3 regions of the Melaminivora jejuensis genome follow, and region 2 is predicted to be linked to each of the others. Evidence: predicted binding sites of a transcription regulator. Region 2 holds the regulator's gene; each other region holds the start of a gene.
The links. Region 2 encodes FNR, which switches genes on or off when oxygen is low (the NO sensors DNR and NnrR bind a similar motif). Its sites were predicted from a motif close to TTGATNNNNATCAA; they were not measured.

Region 1 (4,914 bases), 2.3 Mb from region 2:
TGGTTGGCCTTGGCGCCGTCGGCCAGTTGCGCATTCTTGACCTCGACGAAGTTGCCGATGTGGACATCGCGCCCCAGCTGCGTGCCCGGGCGCAGCCGGGCAAACGGCCCGACCAGCGCGCCCGCGCCGACCTGCACGCCGGCGGCCTCGCCGTCGATGTGCGTGTAGGGATGGATGACGGCGCCGGCCTCGATGCGGGCGTTGGCGATGTGGCAATAGGCACCGATGCGCGCGCCGGCGCCGACCTCCACCCGGCCCATGAAGATGCAGCCAACGTCGATTTCCACGTCCTGCCCGCAGACCAGCTCGCCGCGCGTGCCGCTGCGCGCGTCCTGGCGCAGATCGAAGCGCGCCGGATCGAGCAGGCGCACGCCCTGCTCCATCAGGGCCTGCGCCTGGCGCTGCTGGTGCGCGCGCTCCAGCTGCGCCAGTTGCGCCGGGCTGTTCACGCCCTCGACCTGCAGCGCGTCCTGGATGCGGTGTGCGACCACCGCCACCCCCTCCTGCACGGCCTGGGCCACGATATCGGTCAGGTAGTACTCGCCCTGGGCGTTGCCGTTGGACAGCCGCGCCAGCCAGGGCGCCAGCCAGCGCGCCGGCACGGCCATGATGCCGCTGTAGATCTCGGTGATGGCGCGCTGCGCATCGCTGGCGTCCTTGTGCTCGACGATGCGCTGCACGGCATCGCCCGCGCCGCGCACGATGCGGCCATAGCCGGTCGGATCGGGCAGGCTCACGCTGAGCAGGGCCAGGCGCTCGGGCCGGGCGGCGGCCAGCAGCGCGGCCAGCGTGTCGGCCCGGGTCAGCGGCACGTCGCCCGAGAGCACCAGCACCGTGCCGTCGCCGGCCAGCGCCGGCAGCGCCTGCTGCACGGCGTGGCCTGTGCCCAGCTGCGGCTCCTGGCGTGCGGTTTTCAGGTCAAATCCGGCTCCAGCCCTTGTCCAGTCAGCGCAGGCAGCTTCCACTTCTGTAGCGCCGTGGCCGGTCACTACGACCACCCGGCGCGGCGCCAATTGCGCCGCCTGATCCAGCACATGGTGCAGCAGGGGCCGGCCAGCCAGGCGCTGCAGCACCTTGGGCAGGCGGCTTTTCATGCGCGTGCCACGGCCTGCGGCCATGATGATGATGTCCAGGGGAGAGGTCATTGGGTCGGTCTGCAAAAAGGCCAGGAGTGCGGCCTCGGGAATCTAATTTGATAGCTGCTGGCGCTTGCCTGGCAAGGGTTTGAGCCGATTTTCATGCAAAACTACAAGCTGGCAGCAGGAGCCGGCGCCCAGCCAGCCTGGCGGCAAGCATAGCCGTGTGCGGCGCGTGCCTGGCGCCTGTCTGCCCTCTGATCCAGATCAAAGACCGATCACGACCACGGGACAACCCTGGCATGGGCCGCGTCCGGGGTGCGCATCCTGCAGGCAAAAACCCTGATGGAGACATACCCATGACCTTCATGCCCTGGACAGCACAGCTCGAACTCGGCTTGCCCCTGATCGACCAGCAGCACCGCCAGCTGGTCAACCTGACCAATGCGCTGCATGACGAACTCAGCAGCAGCGCCCCCAGCCGCGCGCGCATCGGCGAGGTGCTGGAGGGCCTGGTGGACTACACGCACAACCATTTCATCGTCGAGGAAGTGCTGTTCGAGGAGCACAGCTACAGCGAAACAGCCGCCCACAAGGCCGAGCACGATGGCTTCACCCGGCGGGCCATGGACTTGCTGATGCGCTTCGACGAGGGCCAGGAAGTCACGCTGGAGGCGCTGGACTTTCTCAAGGCCTGGCTGATCCACCACATCTGCAAGGTGGATCGGGCCTATCTGCCCGCCCTGCGCGCCGCGCTGCAAGCACAGAGCGCGCGCCAGGAGCAACAGCAAAGCCGCAGGGAGGAGGCTCGGGGCGAGGCCGCACTGCAGGCTGCCTGATATCCTGCCGCCGCCCTGCCCCTCAAGCCAGGTGTACGCGCGCGAACTTGCGCTTGCCGACCTGCACCACGTAGCTGCCGGCCTGCAGCCTCAGGCCCCGGTCGCTGACCGTGCCGCCATCGACGCGCACGCCGCCGCCGTCGATCAGCCGGCTGGCTTCGCTGGTGGACGGCGCCAGGCCCGCCTGCTTGAGCAGCGCGCCTATGCCCAGGGGCGCGCCGGACAGCGCCACCTCGGGGATGTCATCCGGGATGCCACCACGGCTGCGGTTGTGAAAATCCAGCTCGGCTGCATCGGCGGCGACCGCGCTGTGAAAGCGCGTCGTGATCTCGCGCGCCAGCATGACCTTGGCATCCTTGGGGTTGCGCCCGCCCTCGACTTCGGCGCGCAGGGCGGCGATCTCGGCCAGGCTCCTGAACGACAGCAGCGTGTACCAGTCCCACATCAGCGTGTCCGAGATCGATAGCACCTTGGCGAACATGGTGTTGGCGTCCTCGGTGATGCCGATGTAGTTGCCCTTGGACTTGGACATCTTGTCCACCCCGTCCAGGCCGACCAGCAGCGGCATGGTCAGCACGCACTGCGGCTCCTGGCCGTATTCCTGCTGCAGATGCCGGCCCATGAGCAGGTTGAACTTTTGATCCGTGCCGCCCAGCTCCAGGTCGGCCTTGAGCGCCACCGAGTCGTAGCCCTGCAAGAGCGGATACAGAAATTCATGCAGGCTGATGGAGCTGCCGTCGGTGAAGCGCTGATGAAAATCGTTTCGCTCCATCATGCGCGCCACGGTGTAGCGGGCGGCCAGCTCGATCATGCCGCGTGCGCCCAGTCTGTCGCTCCACTCGCTGTTGTAGCGGATCTCGGTGCGCGCTGGATCGAGCACCTTGGCCGCCTGGGTGTAGTAGGTCTCGGCATTGAGCTTGATCTGCTCGGGGGTCAGCGGCGGGCGCGTGCTGTTGCGCCCGGACGGGTCGCCGATCAGGCTGGTGAAGTCGCCAATCAGAAAGATGACCTGGTGGCCCAGATCCTGCAGCTGGCGCATCTTGTTGAGTACCACGGTGTGGCCCAGGTGGATGTCGGGCGCCGTGGGATCCAGGCCCAGCTTGATGCGCAGCGGCTGCCCCGTGGCCTGCGAGCGCGCCAGCTTCTTCGCCCACTCGTCTTGCGGCAGCAATTCATCGACGCCGCGCAGCGACACTTCGAGCGCTTGGCTGACAGCGGCATCGGGCAGGAAAGTTGTAACGGCTGCTTGATTCATAAGGGTTTCCAGGGGTGTCTGCAGGACACGACCGACTATACTTGCCGGCACTTTTGCTGCGGTGGATTCTAGTGGCCCGCCCACTTGTCCGGCCTTTGCGCCTTCAGCCGCTGTCCGTATTTGCCGTGTCTCCCGCCTGAGCCGCCCCGCACCGTTGCCACGGCGCCGCGACTCCTCCACAGGCCCGCAGACACCACCAGCCTGGGGTAAGACTTTTGTTGAAAAGCAACCTGACCGCCGCCTGCGTGGCCCTCGCCAACCAAGTCGCACAGACCCTCCAGCAGCACCCCAAACGCATCACCGCCGCCATCGCCGCCGTCCTGCTCACAGGTGGCGGCGGAGCTTTTGCCGTGGCCTCGCTGGGCCCGGATGCTGCCGACCTGCCGGTCAGCACCGTGCAGGAAAGCGTCGAATCGCTGGCCGGCGACGTGAGCCTGGCCAGCCTGCTGGACAGCAACCCGGGCTTTTCGCTGTACCGCTCGGATGTCTCGCGCCACGCCGACACGGCGGAAGCCATGCTGGAGCGCCTGGGCGTGGCCGACCCGGCGGCCTCGGCCTTTTTGCGCAGCAACGACCTGGTGCGCCAGAACCTGCTGGGCCGCGCCGGCCGTGCGCTGACGCTGGAGGCCACTGACGACCACCGGCTGCAGCGCCTGGTGGCGCGCTGGGCGCTCGATGATTCCGCCAACTTCAAGCGCCTGGTGGTCGAGCGCAGCGCCGATGGCAGCTTCGCCGCCCGCCTGGAAAACGCCCCGCTGACCGTGGGCACCCGACTGGCCGGCGGGGTGATCCGCTCCTCGCTGTTCGCCGCCACCGACGCCGCCGCCATCCCCGACACCGTGGCCGTGCAGATCGCCGAGATCTTCTCCAGCAACATCGACTTTCGCCGTTCGCTGAGGAAGGAAGACCGTTTTTCCGTGGTCTATGAAACCCTGGAAGCCGATGGTGAGCCGCTGCGCACCGGCCGGGTGCTGAGCGCCGAGTTCCACAACAATGGCAAGACCTTCAACGCCCTGTGGTTCCAGGAGCCGCAGGCCGCCAAGGGCGCCTACTACACGCTGGACGGCCAGAGCATGGGCCGCGCCTACCTGACCTCGCCCGTAGCCTATACCCGCATCTCCAGCGGCTTTGCCATGCGGATGCACCCCGTCCAGAAAACCTGGCGCGCCCACCTGGGCACCGACATGGCAGCGCCCAGCGGCACCCCGGTGCGCACCGTGGGCGATGGCGTGGTGGACTTCGCCGGCGTGCAAAACGGCTACGGCAATGTGGTCTATGTCAAGCACCAGAACCAGCACGTCACGGTCTATGCCCACCTGAGCCGCATCGACGTGCAAAAGGGCCAGCGGGTCGGTCAGGGCGACACCATCGGCGCCGTGGGCGCCACCGGCTGGGCCACCGGGCCGCACCTGCACTTCGAGTTCCGGGTCAACGGCCAGCACCAGGATCCCATGGCCATCGCCCGCCAAAGCGAGGCGGCGCAACCGGTCTCGGCAGCCTCGCGCAAGAGCTTCGATGCGCTGGCCGACAACATGCGCGTGCTGCTGTCATCGGCCACGCTGGTGCAGCAGGCCAGCGCCGAGTGACCATCGGGCTGGCCATAGCGTGATGCCCGGTGCCGGCAACGACCGGGACAGCGCAGCGGGCTGGTACATCGGTCTGATGTCCGGCACCTCGCTGGACGGCGTGGACGGCGTGCTGGCCGAGATTTCCACGTCAAAATGCGCTGTAAGCGGCTACCAGT
Region 2 (4,914 bases):
GCTTGCGTGATTGCCCTGGGCGGCCTGCGCAGCGGCCTGTTCAGTACCAGCGACGAGCTGGCTGCGCAATTGCTGGGTGCTGGCGATGCAGCGCTCGACCCCTGCTGGCGTATGCCGCTGGACGATGAGTATGGCGAGGGGCTCAAGAGTAATTTTGCCGATGTCGCCAATGTGGGCGGGCGGCCTGCCGGAGCGGTGACGGCGGCCAAATTCCTGCAGCGCTTCGTCGGCAATACGCCCTGGGCACATCTGGACATTGCCGGTACGGCCTGGAAGAGCGGCACAGCCAAGGGCGCCACCGGGCGTCCGGTCGGGTTGCTGCTGCGCTGGCTGGCAGAGCGCGCTGCCGGGTCTGCGGACTCTGGCCAGCAGACAGCAGCCGCACGCCGCCGCGCTGCCAAGGGCTGAAGGGCGCGCCCGCGTCGGGCCAGATCCGCATGACGGACATCGTGTTTCATTTCAACGTGCCAGACCGGCTGGCCTATGCCAGCCGACTGGCCCATCAGGCGTTCAGACGCGAGGTGAAGCTCACCATCACAGCCAGCGAAGGGGAGCTGGCCGAACTCGATGACCGATTGTGGAGCCTGGCGCCGTCGGACTTCGTGGCCCATTGCCGTGCTCCACAGGCGCACGCGGCACTGCTGGCGGCATCGCGGATCATTCTGTGTGCCGATCCGCGTCTTGGCTTGCCAGAGGGCGTTCTGCTCAATCTGGGAGCGCAATTGCCGACCGGTTTCGAGCAGTTTCAGCGGGTTGTCGAGGTAGTGAGCCTGGAGGAGGGCGATCGCGTCCAGGCGCGTCTTCGCTGGAAGCAGTATGCCGATGCTGGACATGCGATCTCCCGCCATGATGCGGCAGCGGGGATGGGCCGACGATGACGACTCCCGGACACATTCCTGCGCATTTCATTCCGACCTTGACCGAGGTGGTGCCGGAAGCTGCCCCAGCTCCTCCGACGCCAGCCGACGCTGCGCCTCCCGCTGTGGTGCCGACTCCTGTCGGCAGATCGCCCTTGCCCGAGGATTTCGAGGAATATGTGGTGCATCGTGTCATGCAACGCATCGATCTGGCCCTTGAAGAGCGCCTGCGCGAGGCCATCGCCCGGGTGACCCTGGAGCAGACGCGCTCGCTGGTGCCACGTCTGCGCGAAGAAGTCGAAACCGTGGTGCGTCAGTCGGTCTATGAAGCCGTAGCACAGGAATTGGCTGGAGAACGCCACAAGCCGTGAATCGATGGCAGGGAATATCCCTGTGTGGTATCGATATGAATTTCGTGTGTTCCCTAGTGTTGGCTGGGTTGAATTGCGCTATGTTCCAGCGCGTTGTGACCACACAATATTTCCAGCGCACTCTTTGGAGACATATATGCAATTGAAGTTGAAACTGACCGTGGCCGCTGCCATCGCAGCCGCTGCCGCTGTGACTTCCGCCCAGGAGGTGGTGAAGATCGGTCACGTTGCCCCTCTGTCGGGGCCGCAGGCGCACTACGGCAAGGACAACGAAAACGGCGCCCGCATGGCCGTGGAGGAACTCAATGCCCAAGGCTTCACCATTGGCGGCAAGAAGGTGAAGTTCGAACTGCTGGCCGAAGACGACGCAGCCGATCCCAAGCAAGGTACTGCTGCCGCGCAAAAGCTGTGCGACGCCAAGGCAGCCGGTGTTGTGGGCCACTTGAACTCGGGCACGACCATCCCTGCAGCCAAGGTCTACAACGACTGCGGCATCCCGCACGTTACTGGCGCTGCCACCAACCCCAACTTGTCCAAGCCGGGCTACAAGACCACGTTCCGCATCATTGCCAATGACAACGCATTGGGCGCGGGTCTGGCGGCCTATGCTTCCGAGACGCTCAAGCTCAAGACAGTGGCCGTCGTCGATGACCGCACGGCCTATGGCCAGGGCCTGGCCAGCGTGTTCAAGAAGGTGGCTGCAGAAAAGGGCATCAAGGTCGTGGATGAGCAGTTCACCACCGACAAGGCCACCGACTTCATGGCCATCCTGACAGCCATCAAGTCCAAGAATCCCGATGCCATCTTCTACGGTGGCATGGATCCGCAGGCTGGCCCCATGCTGCGTCAGATGGAGCAGTTGGGCATGAGCAATGTCAAATTCTTTGGCGGTGATGGACTGTGTACGACCGAGATCGCCAAATTGACGGCTGGCGCCAAGACCCTGAGCAATATGGTGTGTGCCGAGGGGGGGCTTCTCTGGCCAAGATGCCTGGCGGCATGGCGTGGAAAGCCAAATACGACGCCAAATATCCCAATCAATACCAGATCTACAGCCCTTATACCTATGACGCCACCATGCTTTTGGCTGATGCCATGAAGCGTGCCGGCTCCTGGGATCCCAAGGTCTATATCCCCGAACTGCTCAAGTCGAACTACAAGGGCGTGACGGCCAATATCGCCTTTGAATCCAATGGAGAGATGAAGAACCCGGCCATCACTCTCTACCACTATCCGGATGGCAAGAAGACGCCTATGAACTGATCTGCTGATCTGCTGATCTGCGGCCTTCGGCTTGCCCGTCGTGCAGGCCAGAGGCAGATCGCGGGCGCAAGGAAAAAGGCAATGTGCCGCAGCACATTGCCTTTTTCGTTTTCAAGCCCGGGTTGAGGAGCGCTTGCAGGGTCGTGTCAGTGACAGGCCTGTTGACTGTTCACGATGCGCCTGAGTGCTGCCGTGTCCACGATGCGGACATGGCGCTGCTTGACCTCGACGATGCCATCCTCGACGAATTTCGAGAAGGTGCGGCTGACGGTTTCCAGCTTCAGCCCGAGGTAGCTGCCGATTTCCTCGCGGGTCATGCGCAGGATCAATTCGGATTGGGAGAAACCGCGTGCGTGCAGACGCTGCACCAGGTTCAGCAGGAAGGCTGCCAAGCGCTCGTCGGCCCTCATGCTGCCCAGCAGCAGCATGACGCCATGCTCGCGCACGATTTCACGGCTCATGATCTTGTGGACATGCGTCTGCAGTGCCGTCACCTCGCGCGACAGCTCTTCGATGCGGTCAAAGGGCATGACGCAAACTTCCGCATCCTCCAGTGCCACGGCATCGCAGGTGTGATGATCGTTGACGATTCCGTCCAGACCGATGATCTCGCCGGCCATCTGAAAACCGGTGACCTGATCGCGCCCATCCTCCGTGGCCACGCAGGTCTTGAAAAATCCCGTGCGGATCGCAAACAGGGAGGTGAACGCCTCTCCGTTACGAAACAGGGTGCCGCCACGCTTGACCTTGCGACGCATGGCAACCACATCGTCGATGCGCTTGAGCTGGTGCTCTTCGAGACCGACCGGCATGCACAGTTCACGCAGGTTGCAGTTGGAGCAGGCCACCTTGATGGCCTGGAGCTGGGGCGGCGTGTTTTCCCTTTTCATGGCGTGAGCTTACCTCCGAACGTGCGCTGCCTCGTCATTGACCCCGGGCAGGATAAGTGTCGGAGCCCGGGATTGTCATTTTTCCGACATGGTGTGGGCTTGATCATAATCAAGACCATAGGGTACCCCTGGGGCACAGTGACAAATTACGCAAGGAATTCTCATCATGACTGTTGTCACCCCCGAGCTGCTGCGCCGCTTTGACGTCTCCGGCCCCCGCTACACCTCCTATCCGACGGCTGACCGGTTCGTCGAGGCGTTCGGCGAGGATGAGTACGTCATTGCGCTGCAGCAGCGCCGGGTCGGCTCGGTAGGCAAGGCTCTGCCGCTCTCCCTGTACGTACACATTCCGTTCTGCGAGTCGCTGTGCTACTACTGCGCGTGCAACAAGATCATCACACGCCATCCGGAGCGCGCCGACGTCTACCTGCGCTACCTCAGTCGCGAGATCGATCTGCACACCGCGCATTGCGGTGTCGGGCAGCAGATTAGCCAGTTGCACCTGGGTGGCGGCACGCCGACCTTCCTGTCCGACGATGGTCTGCGCGAATTAATGTCCATGATCAAGCGCAGCTTCACGCTGGTGCCTGGCGGGGAATACTCCATCGAGGTCGATCCGCGCACCGTGGACGAGCAGCGTCTGGCCCTGCTGGCTGAGTTGGGCTTTAACCGCCTGAGCTTCGGGGTGCAGGATTTCGATCCCGAAGTGCAAAAGGCCGTGCATCGCATCCAGCCGGCGGAAAAAGTGTTCGCGCTGGTGGAGAGTGCGCGTCGCCTGGGCTTCGAATCCATCAACGTGGACTTGATCTACGGCCTGCCCCGGCAGACGCCGGAGTCCTTTGAGCGCACACTCAGGCAGGTGGCGCAGTTGCGTCCCGACCGGATCGCCATGTATGCCTATGCCCATCTGCCAGAGCGCTTCAAGCCACAGCGCCGCATCGTGACGGCCGAGTTGCCCATGGCTTCGGCTAAGCTGACCATGCTGGCGCTGGGGCTGGATATCTTCAATGAGGTCGGCTATACCTATATAGGTATGGATCACTTTGCACTTCCCGAGGATGCGCTGGCTGTCGCCAAGCGGCAGGGGCGGCTGCATCGCAATTTCCAGGGCTACAGCACACAGCCCGATTGCGATCTCATTGCTCTGGGTGTCTCGGCCATTGGCCGGGTGGGCGCGACCTACAGCCAGAACGTCAAGACGCTGGATGAATATTACGATGCCATCAACCGGGGACATCTGCCCATCGCCCGGGGCTTGGCGCTCAGCCGTGATGATCTGGTACGCCGCGCGGCCATCATGGCGCTGATGTGCCAGGGCAAGCTGCTGTTCGAGCCGCTGGAGCAATCCTGGCTGATCGATTTCCGCAGCTACTTCGATTCCGAACTGCAGCAGCTGCAGGGTATGGCCGAGCAGGGCCTGGTGACCCTCAATGACGAGGGTGTCACGGTCACGCCGATGGGCTGGTACTTCGTGCGTGCCGTGGCCATGGTGTTCGACAGATACCTGCAAGCCAATCTGAACCGCGCCCGGTT
Region 3 (4,914 bases), 460 kb from region 2:
GCGTGCGGCCATCCCAGGGGTCGCCGGTCGCGTCACGCAGCTCATCGCGGCGCCGAAAACTCACATACAGCTGCATGAGGAAGCAGGCAATGCCGGCGGCGATCAGCACGGCGCCGAAGGCGGCCACGACGAAGAAGGGCTGGACGCTGGGGTCTTCAAAGTGGCTCACGCGGCGCGTCACGCCCATCAGGCCCAGGATATAGAGCGGCGTGAAGGCCACCCAGAAGCCCGTCAGCCAGAACCAGAAGGTGGCCTTGCCCCAGGATTCGACCAGGCGGTAGCCGAAGGCCTTGGGGAACCAGTAGTGGATGCCGGCGAATACCGCAAACACCACGCCGCCGATGATCACGTTGTGGAAGTGCGCCACCAGGAACAGCGAGTTGTGCAGCACGAAGTCCGCCGGCGGCACGGCCAGCAGCACGCCCGTCATGCCGCCGATGGCGAAGGTACACATGAAGCCCACCGTCCACAGCATGGGCACGGTGAAGCGGATGCGGCCCCGGTACATGGTGAACAGCCAGTTGAAGATCTTGGCGCCCGTGGGGATCGAGATGATCATGGTCGTGATGCCGAAGAAAGTGTTCACCGTCGCGCCCGAGCCCATGGTGAAGAAGTGGTGCAGCCACACTAGGTACGACAGGATGGTGATGACCACCGTGGCATAGACCATGGAGGTGTAGCCGAACAGGCGCTTTTTGGTGAAGGTGGGCACGATCTCGGAATACACGCCGAAGGCCGGCAGCACCAGGATGTACACCTCGGGGTGGCCCCAGATCCAGATCAGGTTCACGTACAGCATGGCGTTGCCGCCCAGGTCGTTCGTGAAGAAGTGCGTGCCGAGATACCGATCCAGGCTCATCAGCACCAGCGTGGCCGTGAGGATGGGGAAGGTGGCCACGATGAGCGCATTGGTACACAGCGCCGTCCAGGTGAAGATGGGCATCTTCATGAGCTTCATGCCCGGCGCGCGCATCTTGATGATGGTCACGATCAGGTTGATGCCCGACAGCGTCGTGCCCACCCCGGCCACCTGCAGGCCCCAGATGTAGTAGTCCAGCCCCACGCCCGGATCCTGCGCGCCCAGGTTGGACAGCGCCAGCCAGCCCGAGGTGGAGAACTCGCCCAGGAACAGCGACAGCATGACCAGGATGGCCCCGCCCGTGGTCATCCAGAAGCTGAAGTTGTTCAGGAACGGAAACGACACGTCGCGCGCGCCGATCTGCAGCGGCACCAGATAGTTCATCAGCCCGGTGACGAAGGGCATGGCCACGAAGAAGATCATGATCACGCCATGCGCCGTGAAGATCTGGTCGTAGTGGTGCGGCGGCAGGTAGCCCAGGTTCTCGCCCACGGCCATGGCCTGCTGCAGCCGCATCATGATGGCGTCGGAAAAGCCGCGCAGCAGCATGACCAGGCCCAGGATCATGTACATGATGCCGATTTTCTTGTGGTCGATGGAGCAGATCCAGTCGCGCCACAGCGGGCCCCACAGGCGATAGCGCGTGATGCCGGCCAGCACCACCAGGCCGCCCAGCGCCACCGCGATGAAAGTCCACAGCACGATGGGTTCGTGCGCCATGGGGATGGCATCCCACGTGACGCGGCCCAGCAGCCAGTGGTTGGGTGTCATTTGTTCAGGCATGTCGAATCTCGGGCTCGGATACTTCTTCTCGGGTCACGGGGCGGCGGGGGCAGCACGCTGGCGCAGTGCCGCCACGAACTGCGGCGCATCGGCCGGGGTGCAGATGTCGCGCGGCAGGCCAGCGGCGGCGCGCGCATCCATGGCCATCTGCTCGTGCAGGCAGGTCTGACCGTCTTCGACGCAGCGGTTCAGGATGCGCTCGTACAGGCCCGGCTGCACGCTGGCAAAGCGCTGCACTGGGTCGCGCTCACTGGGCTTGGCCAGTTGCAGGTAGCTGGCCTGATCCAGCGCCTGGCCTTCGACTCTGGCCTTGCGTACCCACTGCTCGAAGTCGGCCTCGGGCAGACCGTGGAACTTGAACGTCATGCCCGAAAAGCCCGGGCCGCTGTAGTGCGAAGCCAGGCCCTTGAACACGCCGGCGCGGTTGATGACGGCGTTGAGCTCGGTCTGCATCCCGGGCATGGAGTAAATCATCCCGGCCAGATCGGGTACGTAGAAGGCATTCATGGTCGAGCTGGCCGTCAGCTTGAAGTGGATGGGCCGATCTACCGGCGCAGCCAGTTCGTTGACGGTGGCGATGCCCTGCTCGGGATACAGGAACAGCCATTTCCAGTCCAGGGCCACGACCTGCACCTCCAGAGGCCGCACGCCTGCTGCCACAGGGCGCTGGGCGTCGATGCGATCCAGCGGGCGATAGGGGTCGAGCTTGTGCGTGGCGATCCAGGTCAGCGTGCCCAGGGCGATGATGATCATCAGGGGCACCGTCCAGATGACCAGCTCCAGGACGGTGGAGTGATGCCAGTCGGGTGCGTAGGGCGCGTCCTGGTTGCCCTGGCGGTACTTCCAGGCGAAGACCAGCGTGGCGATGATGACCGGCACGATGATGATGAGCATCAACAGCGTGGCGGTGATGACGAGCTTGCCCTGCTGGGCAGCCACGTCGCCAGCCGGATTGAGCACGACGGCCTGGCTGCAGCCGGCCAGCAGGGCAGCCGCAGCAGATGCCGCCAGCCAGGCAGGCCCGCGAAAGCGTGAGGTGTTCAACATGCGTGAAAGGAGGAAAGCAGGCAAGGGAAAGCCGCCGCGCCTGGGGTAAACGCGGATGGCACAACGCCCAAAAATGTAATGTGGCTGGCTTGCCCCAAGGTGAGACATTTTGTCCTGTATCAACACTCGCGGCTGACGGCAAGCGAGAAAACGCCAATGGCTGATCCAAAGCAAGGAAATTTTTCCCGAAAGCTTGCGTGAAAGAGCACTTGTAGCCTGGGTGGCTTGCGTGTAGAACGGTTCGACCTGGGTGCATCCCTTGAGGTGCATCAAGACCTGCCACACCGCAACCAGGAGTTTTGCACCATGAGCAGCAGTTCGATGGCCTTGTCCGCACACGGCTACGGGGGCGATGCCTCGCTGGCGCACGCGCACACCGATGAAGACGCGACGCCTGCCGAGATCGCGGTCGGCGTGATCATTGGGCGCTCGTCCGAGTACTTCGACTTCTTCGTCTTCGGCATCGCCTGCGTGCTGGTCTTTCCGCAGTTGCTGTTCCCGTTCCTGTCGCCGCTGGCGGGCACGCTGGCAGCCTTTGCCATCTTTGCCCTGGCTTTTGTTGCCCGGCCCTTTGGCACAGCCTTGTTCATGGCCGTGCAGCGGCGCTGGGGACGCGGCACCAAGCTGACGCTGGCACTGTTCCTGCTGGGCAGCAGCACGGTCAGCATGGCGCTGCTGCCGGGCTACGACAGCGTGGGCGCGGCGGCCATCGCTGCCCTGATCGCCTTGCGTATCGGGCAGGGCGTGGCGCTGGGTGGCTCCTGGGACGGCCTGCCGTCGCTCCTGGCCATGGCGGCGCCGCGCGAGCGCCGGGGCTGGTACGCCATGGTCGGGCAGCTGGGCGCGCCGGCGGGCTTTGCGCTGGCGGCGGCGCTGTTTGCCTATCTGCATGGCCAGCTCACGCCCGAGGAATTCCTGGCCTGGGGCTGGCGCTATCCGTTTTGTGTGGCTTTTGCCATCAACGTGGTGGCGCTGTTCGCGCGCCTGCGCCTGGTGGTCGGGCAGTCATACGCCGAGCTGCTGGAGGAAAAGGAGCTGCAGCCCATGCCTGCCACGCAGCTGCTGCGCGACGAGGGCGGCCACGTCTTCCTGGGCGCCTTTGCCGCGCTGGCCAGCTTTGCGCTGTTCCATCTGGTGACCATTTTTCCGCTGTCCTGGCTGGCGCTGCGCTTCGAGCGCAGCATGACCGAGGTGCTGGGTATGCAGATCGCCGGTGCCTTTCTGGCGGCGCTGGCCATCGTGCTGTCGGGCTACTTGGCCGACCGCATCGGGCGGCGCAACCTGCTGGGCGGCATGGCTGTGCTGATCGGCCTGTTCAGCCTGGCTGTGCCCTGGCTGCTCGGTGGCGGCGTGGCCGGTGGCAACATCTTTTTGCTGCTGGGTTTCGTGCTGCTGGGGCTGTCCTACGGGCAGTCGGCGGGCACGGTGACGGCGAATTTTTCCGCGCTCCATCGCTATACCGGCGCGGCGCTGTCATCCGACCTGGCCTGGCTGCTGGGCGCGGCCTTTGCGCCGCTGGTGGCGCTGGGCCTGTCGGTGCGCTTCGGCCTGGGCGCCGTGTCGCTGTATCTGCTCTCGGGCGTGGTCTGCACGCTGGCGGCGCTGCGCATCAACCGCTTGATTGAGCAGCAACGTGGCTGAGTTGCCAGCATATGATTTGCTATTTTAAATATAGCTTCCACCGCTTGTCCAGCAAGGGTTTGAGCCGGATTTGACCATATTTTCAGTCAGCGTCCCGCACCAGCCGGAAGCCCACGTGCGACATCGGGCTGTGCGGGTCGCTGCCGCGCCGGGCGCTGGGGCGGTAGGACAGGCAGTAGTCCTCGTTGCACAGAAAGGAGCCGCCACGGATGACCCGCCGGGGCGCGCCGGCCGGCACGCCCGGCTCATGCGGGTCGAACGATTGCTCCGGGCCGGGCGGGTTGTCCAGCGGGCCGTGGGTGCGTCTTGCCTGGCGCGCGAACTCGTCGGCGCGATACCAATCGGCCACCCACTGCCAGGCGTTGCCGGTCATGTCGTGCAGGCCGTAGCCATTGGCCGGGAAGCTCCCGACGGGCAGGGTGCCCGCCGCGCCACCCGCCTGCGCGCTGACCACCGGAAAGGGCCGCGTGCGGGCATCCCAATAGTTGGCCAGCATGGCGCCGCCGGGCCGGGCCTCGTCGCCCCAGGCGTAGGTGGCCTGCTCCAGGCCGCCGCGTGCGGCGAACTCCCATTCGGCCTCGGTC

Region 1: the regulator FNR is predicted to act here: its motif matches at 1,334-1,347, upstream of IDM45_RS16855 (bacteriohemerythrin).
Region 3: the regulator FNR is predicted to act here: its motif matches at 2,949-2,962, upstream of cyoA (ubiquinol oxidase subunit II).

Annotation. Positions count from the first base shown of each region.
Region 1 covers NZ_JACWIJ010000002.1:3,602,154-3,607,067, reverse strand. Annotated here, with positions in the region: gene glmU (bifunctional UDP-N-acetylglucosamine diphosphorylase/glucosamine-1-phosphate N-acetyltransferase GlmU) at 1-1,145, opposite strand, end outside; gene IDM45_RS16855 (bacteriohemerythrin) at 1,436-1,915, shown strand; gene tyrS (tyrosine--tRNA ligase) at 1,938-3,170, opposite strand; gene IDM45_RS16845 (M23 family metallopeptidase) at 3,389-4,756, shown strand; gene IDM45_RS16840 (anhydro-N-acetylmuramic acid kinase) at 4,779-4,914, shown strand, end outside.
Region 2 covers NZ_JACWIJ010000002.1:1,296,339-1,301,252, reverse strand. Annotated here, with positions in the region: partial or broken gene IDM45_RS06275 (leucyl aminopeptidase) at 1-408, shown strand, start outside; gene IDM45_RS06270 (DNA polymerase III subunit chi) at 438-878, shown strand; gene IDM45_RS17570 (hypothetical protein) at 1,052-1,228, shown strand; partial or broken gene IDM45_RS06260 (branched-chain amino acid ABC transporter substrate-binding protein) at 1,365-2,491, shown strand; gene fnr (fumarate/nitrate reduction transcriptional regulator Fnr) at 2,638-3,381, opposite strand; gene hemN (oxygen-independent coproporphyrinogen III oxidase) at 3,548-4,914, shown strand, end outside.
Region 3 covers NZ_JACWIJ010000002.1:837,025-841,938, forward strand. Annotated here, with positions in the region: gene cyoB (cytochrome o ubiquinol oxidase subunit I) at 1-1,642, opposite strand, end outside; gene cyoA (ubiquinol oxidase subunit II) at 1,676-2,689, opposite strand; gene IDM45_RS04185 (MFS transporter) at 2,996-4,330, shown strand; gene IDM45_RS04190 (formylglycine-generating enzyme family protein) at 4,413-4,914, opposite strand, start outside.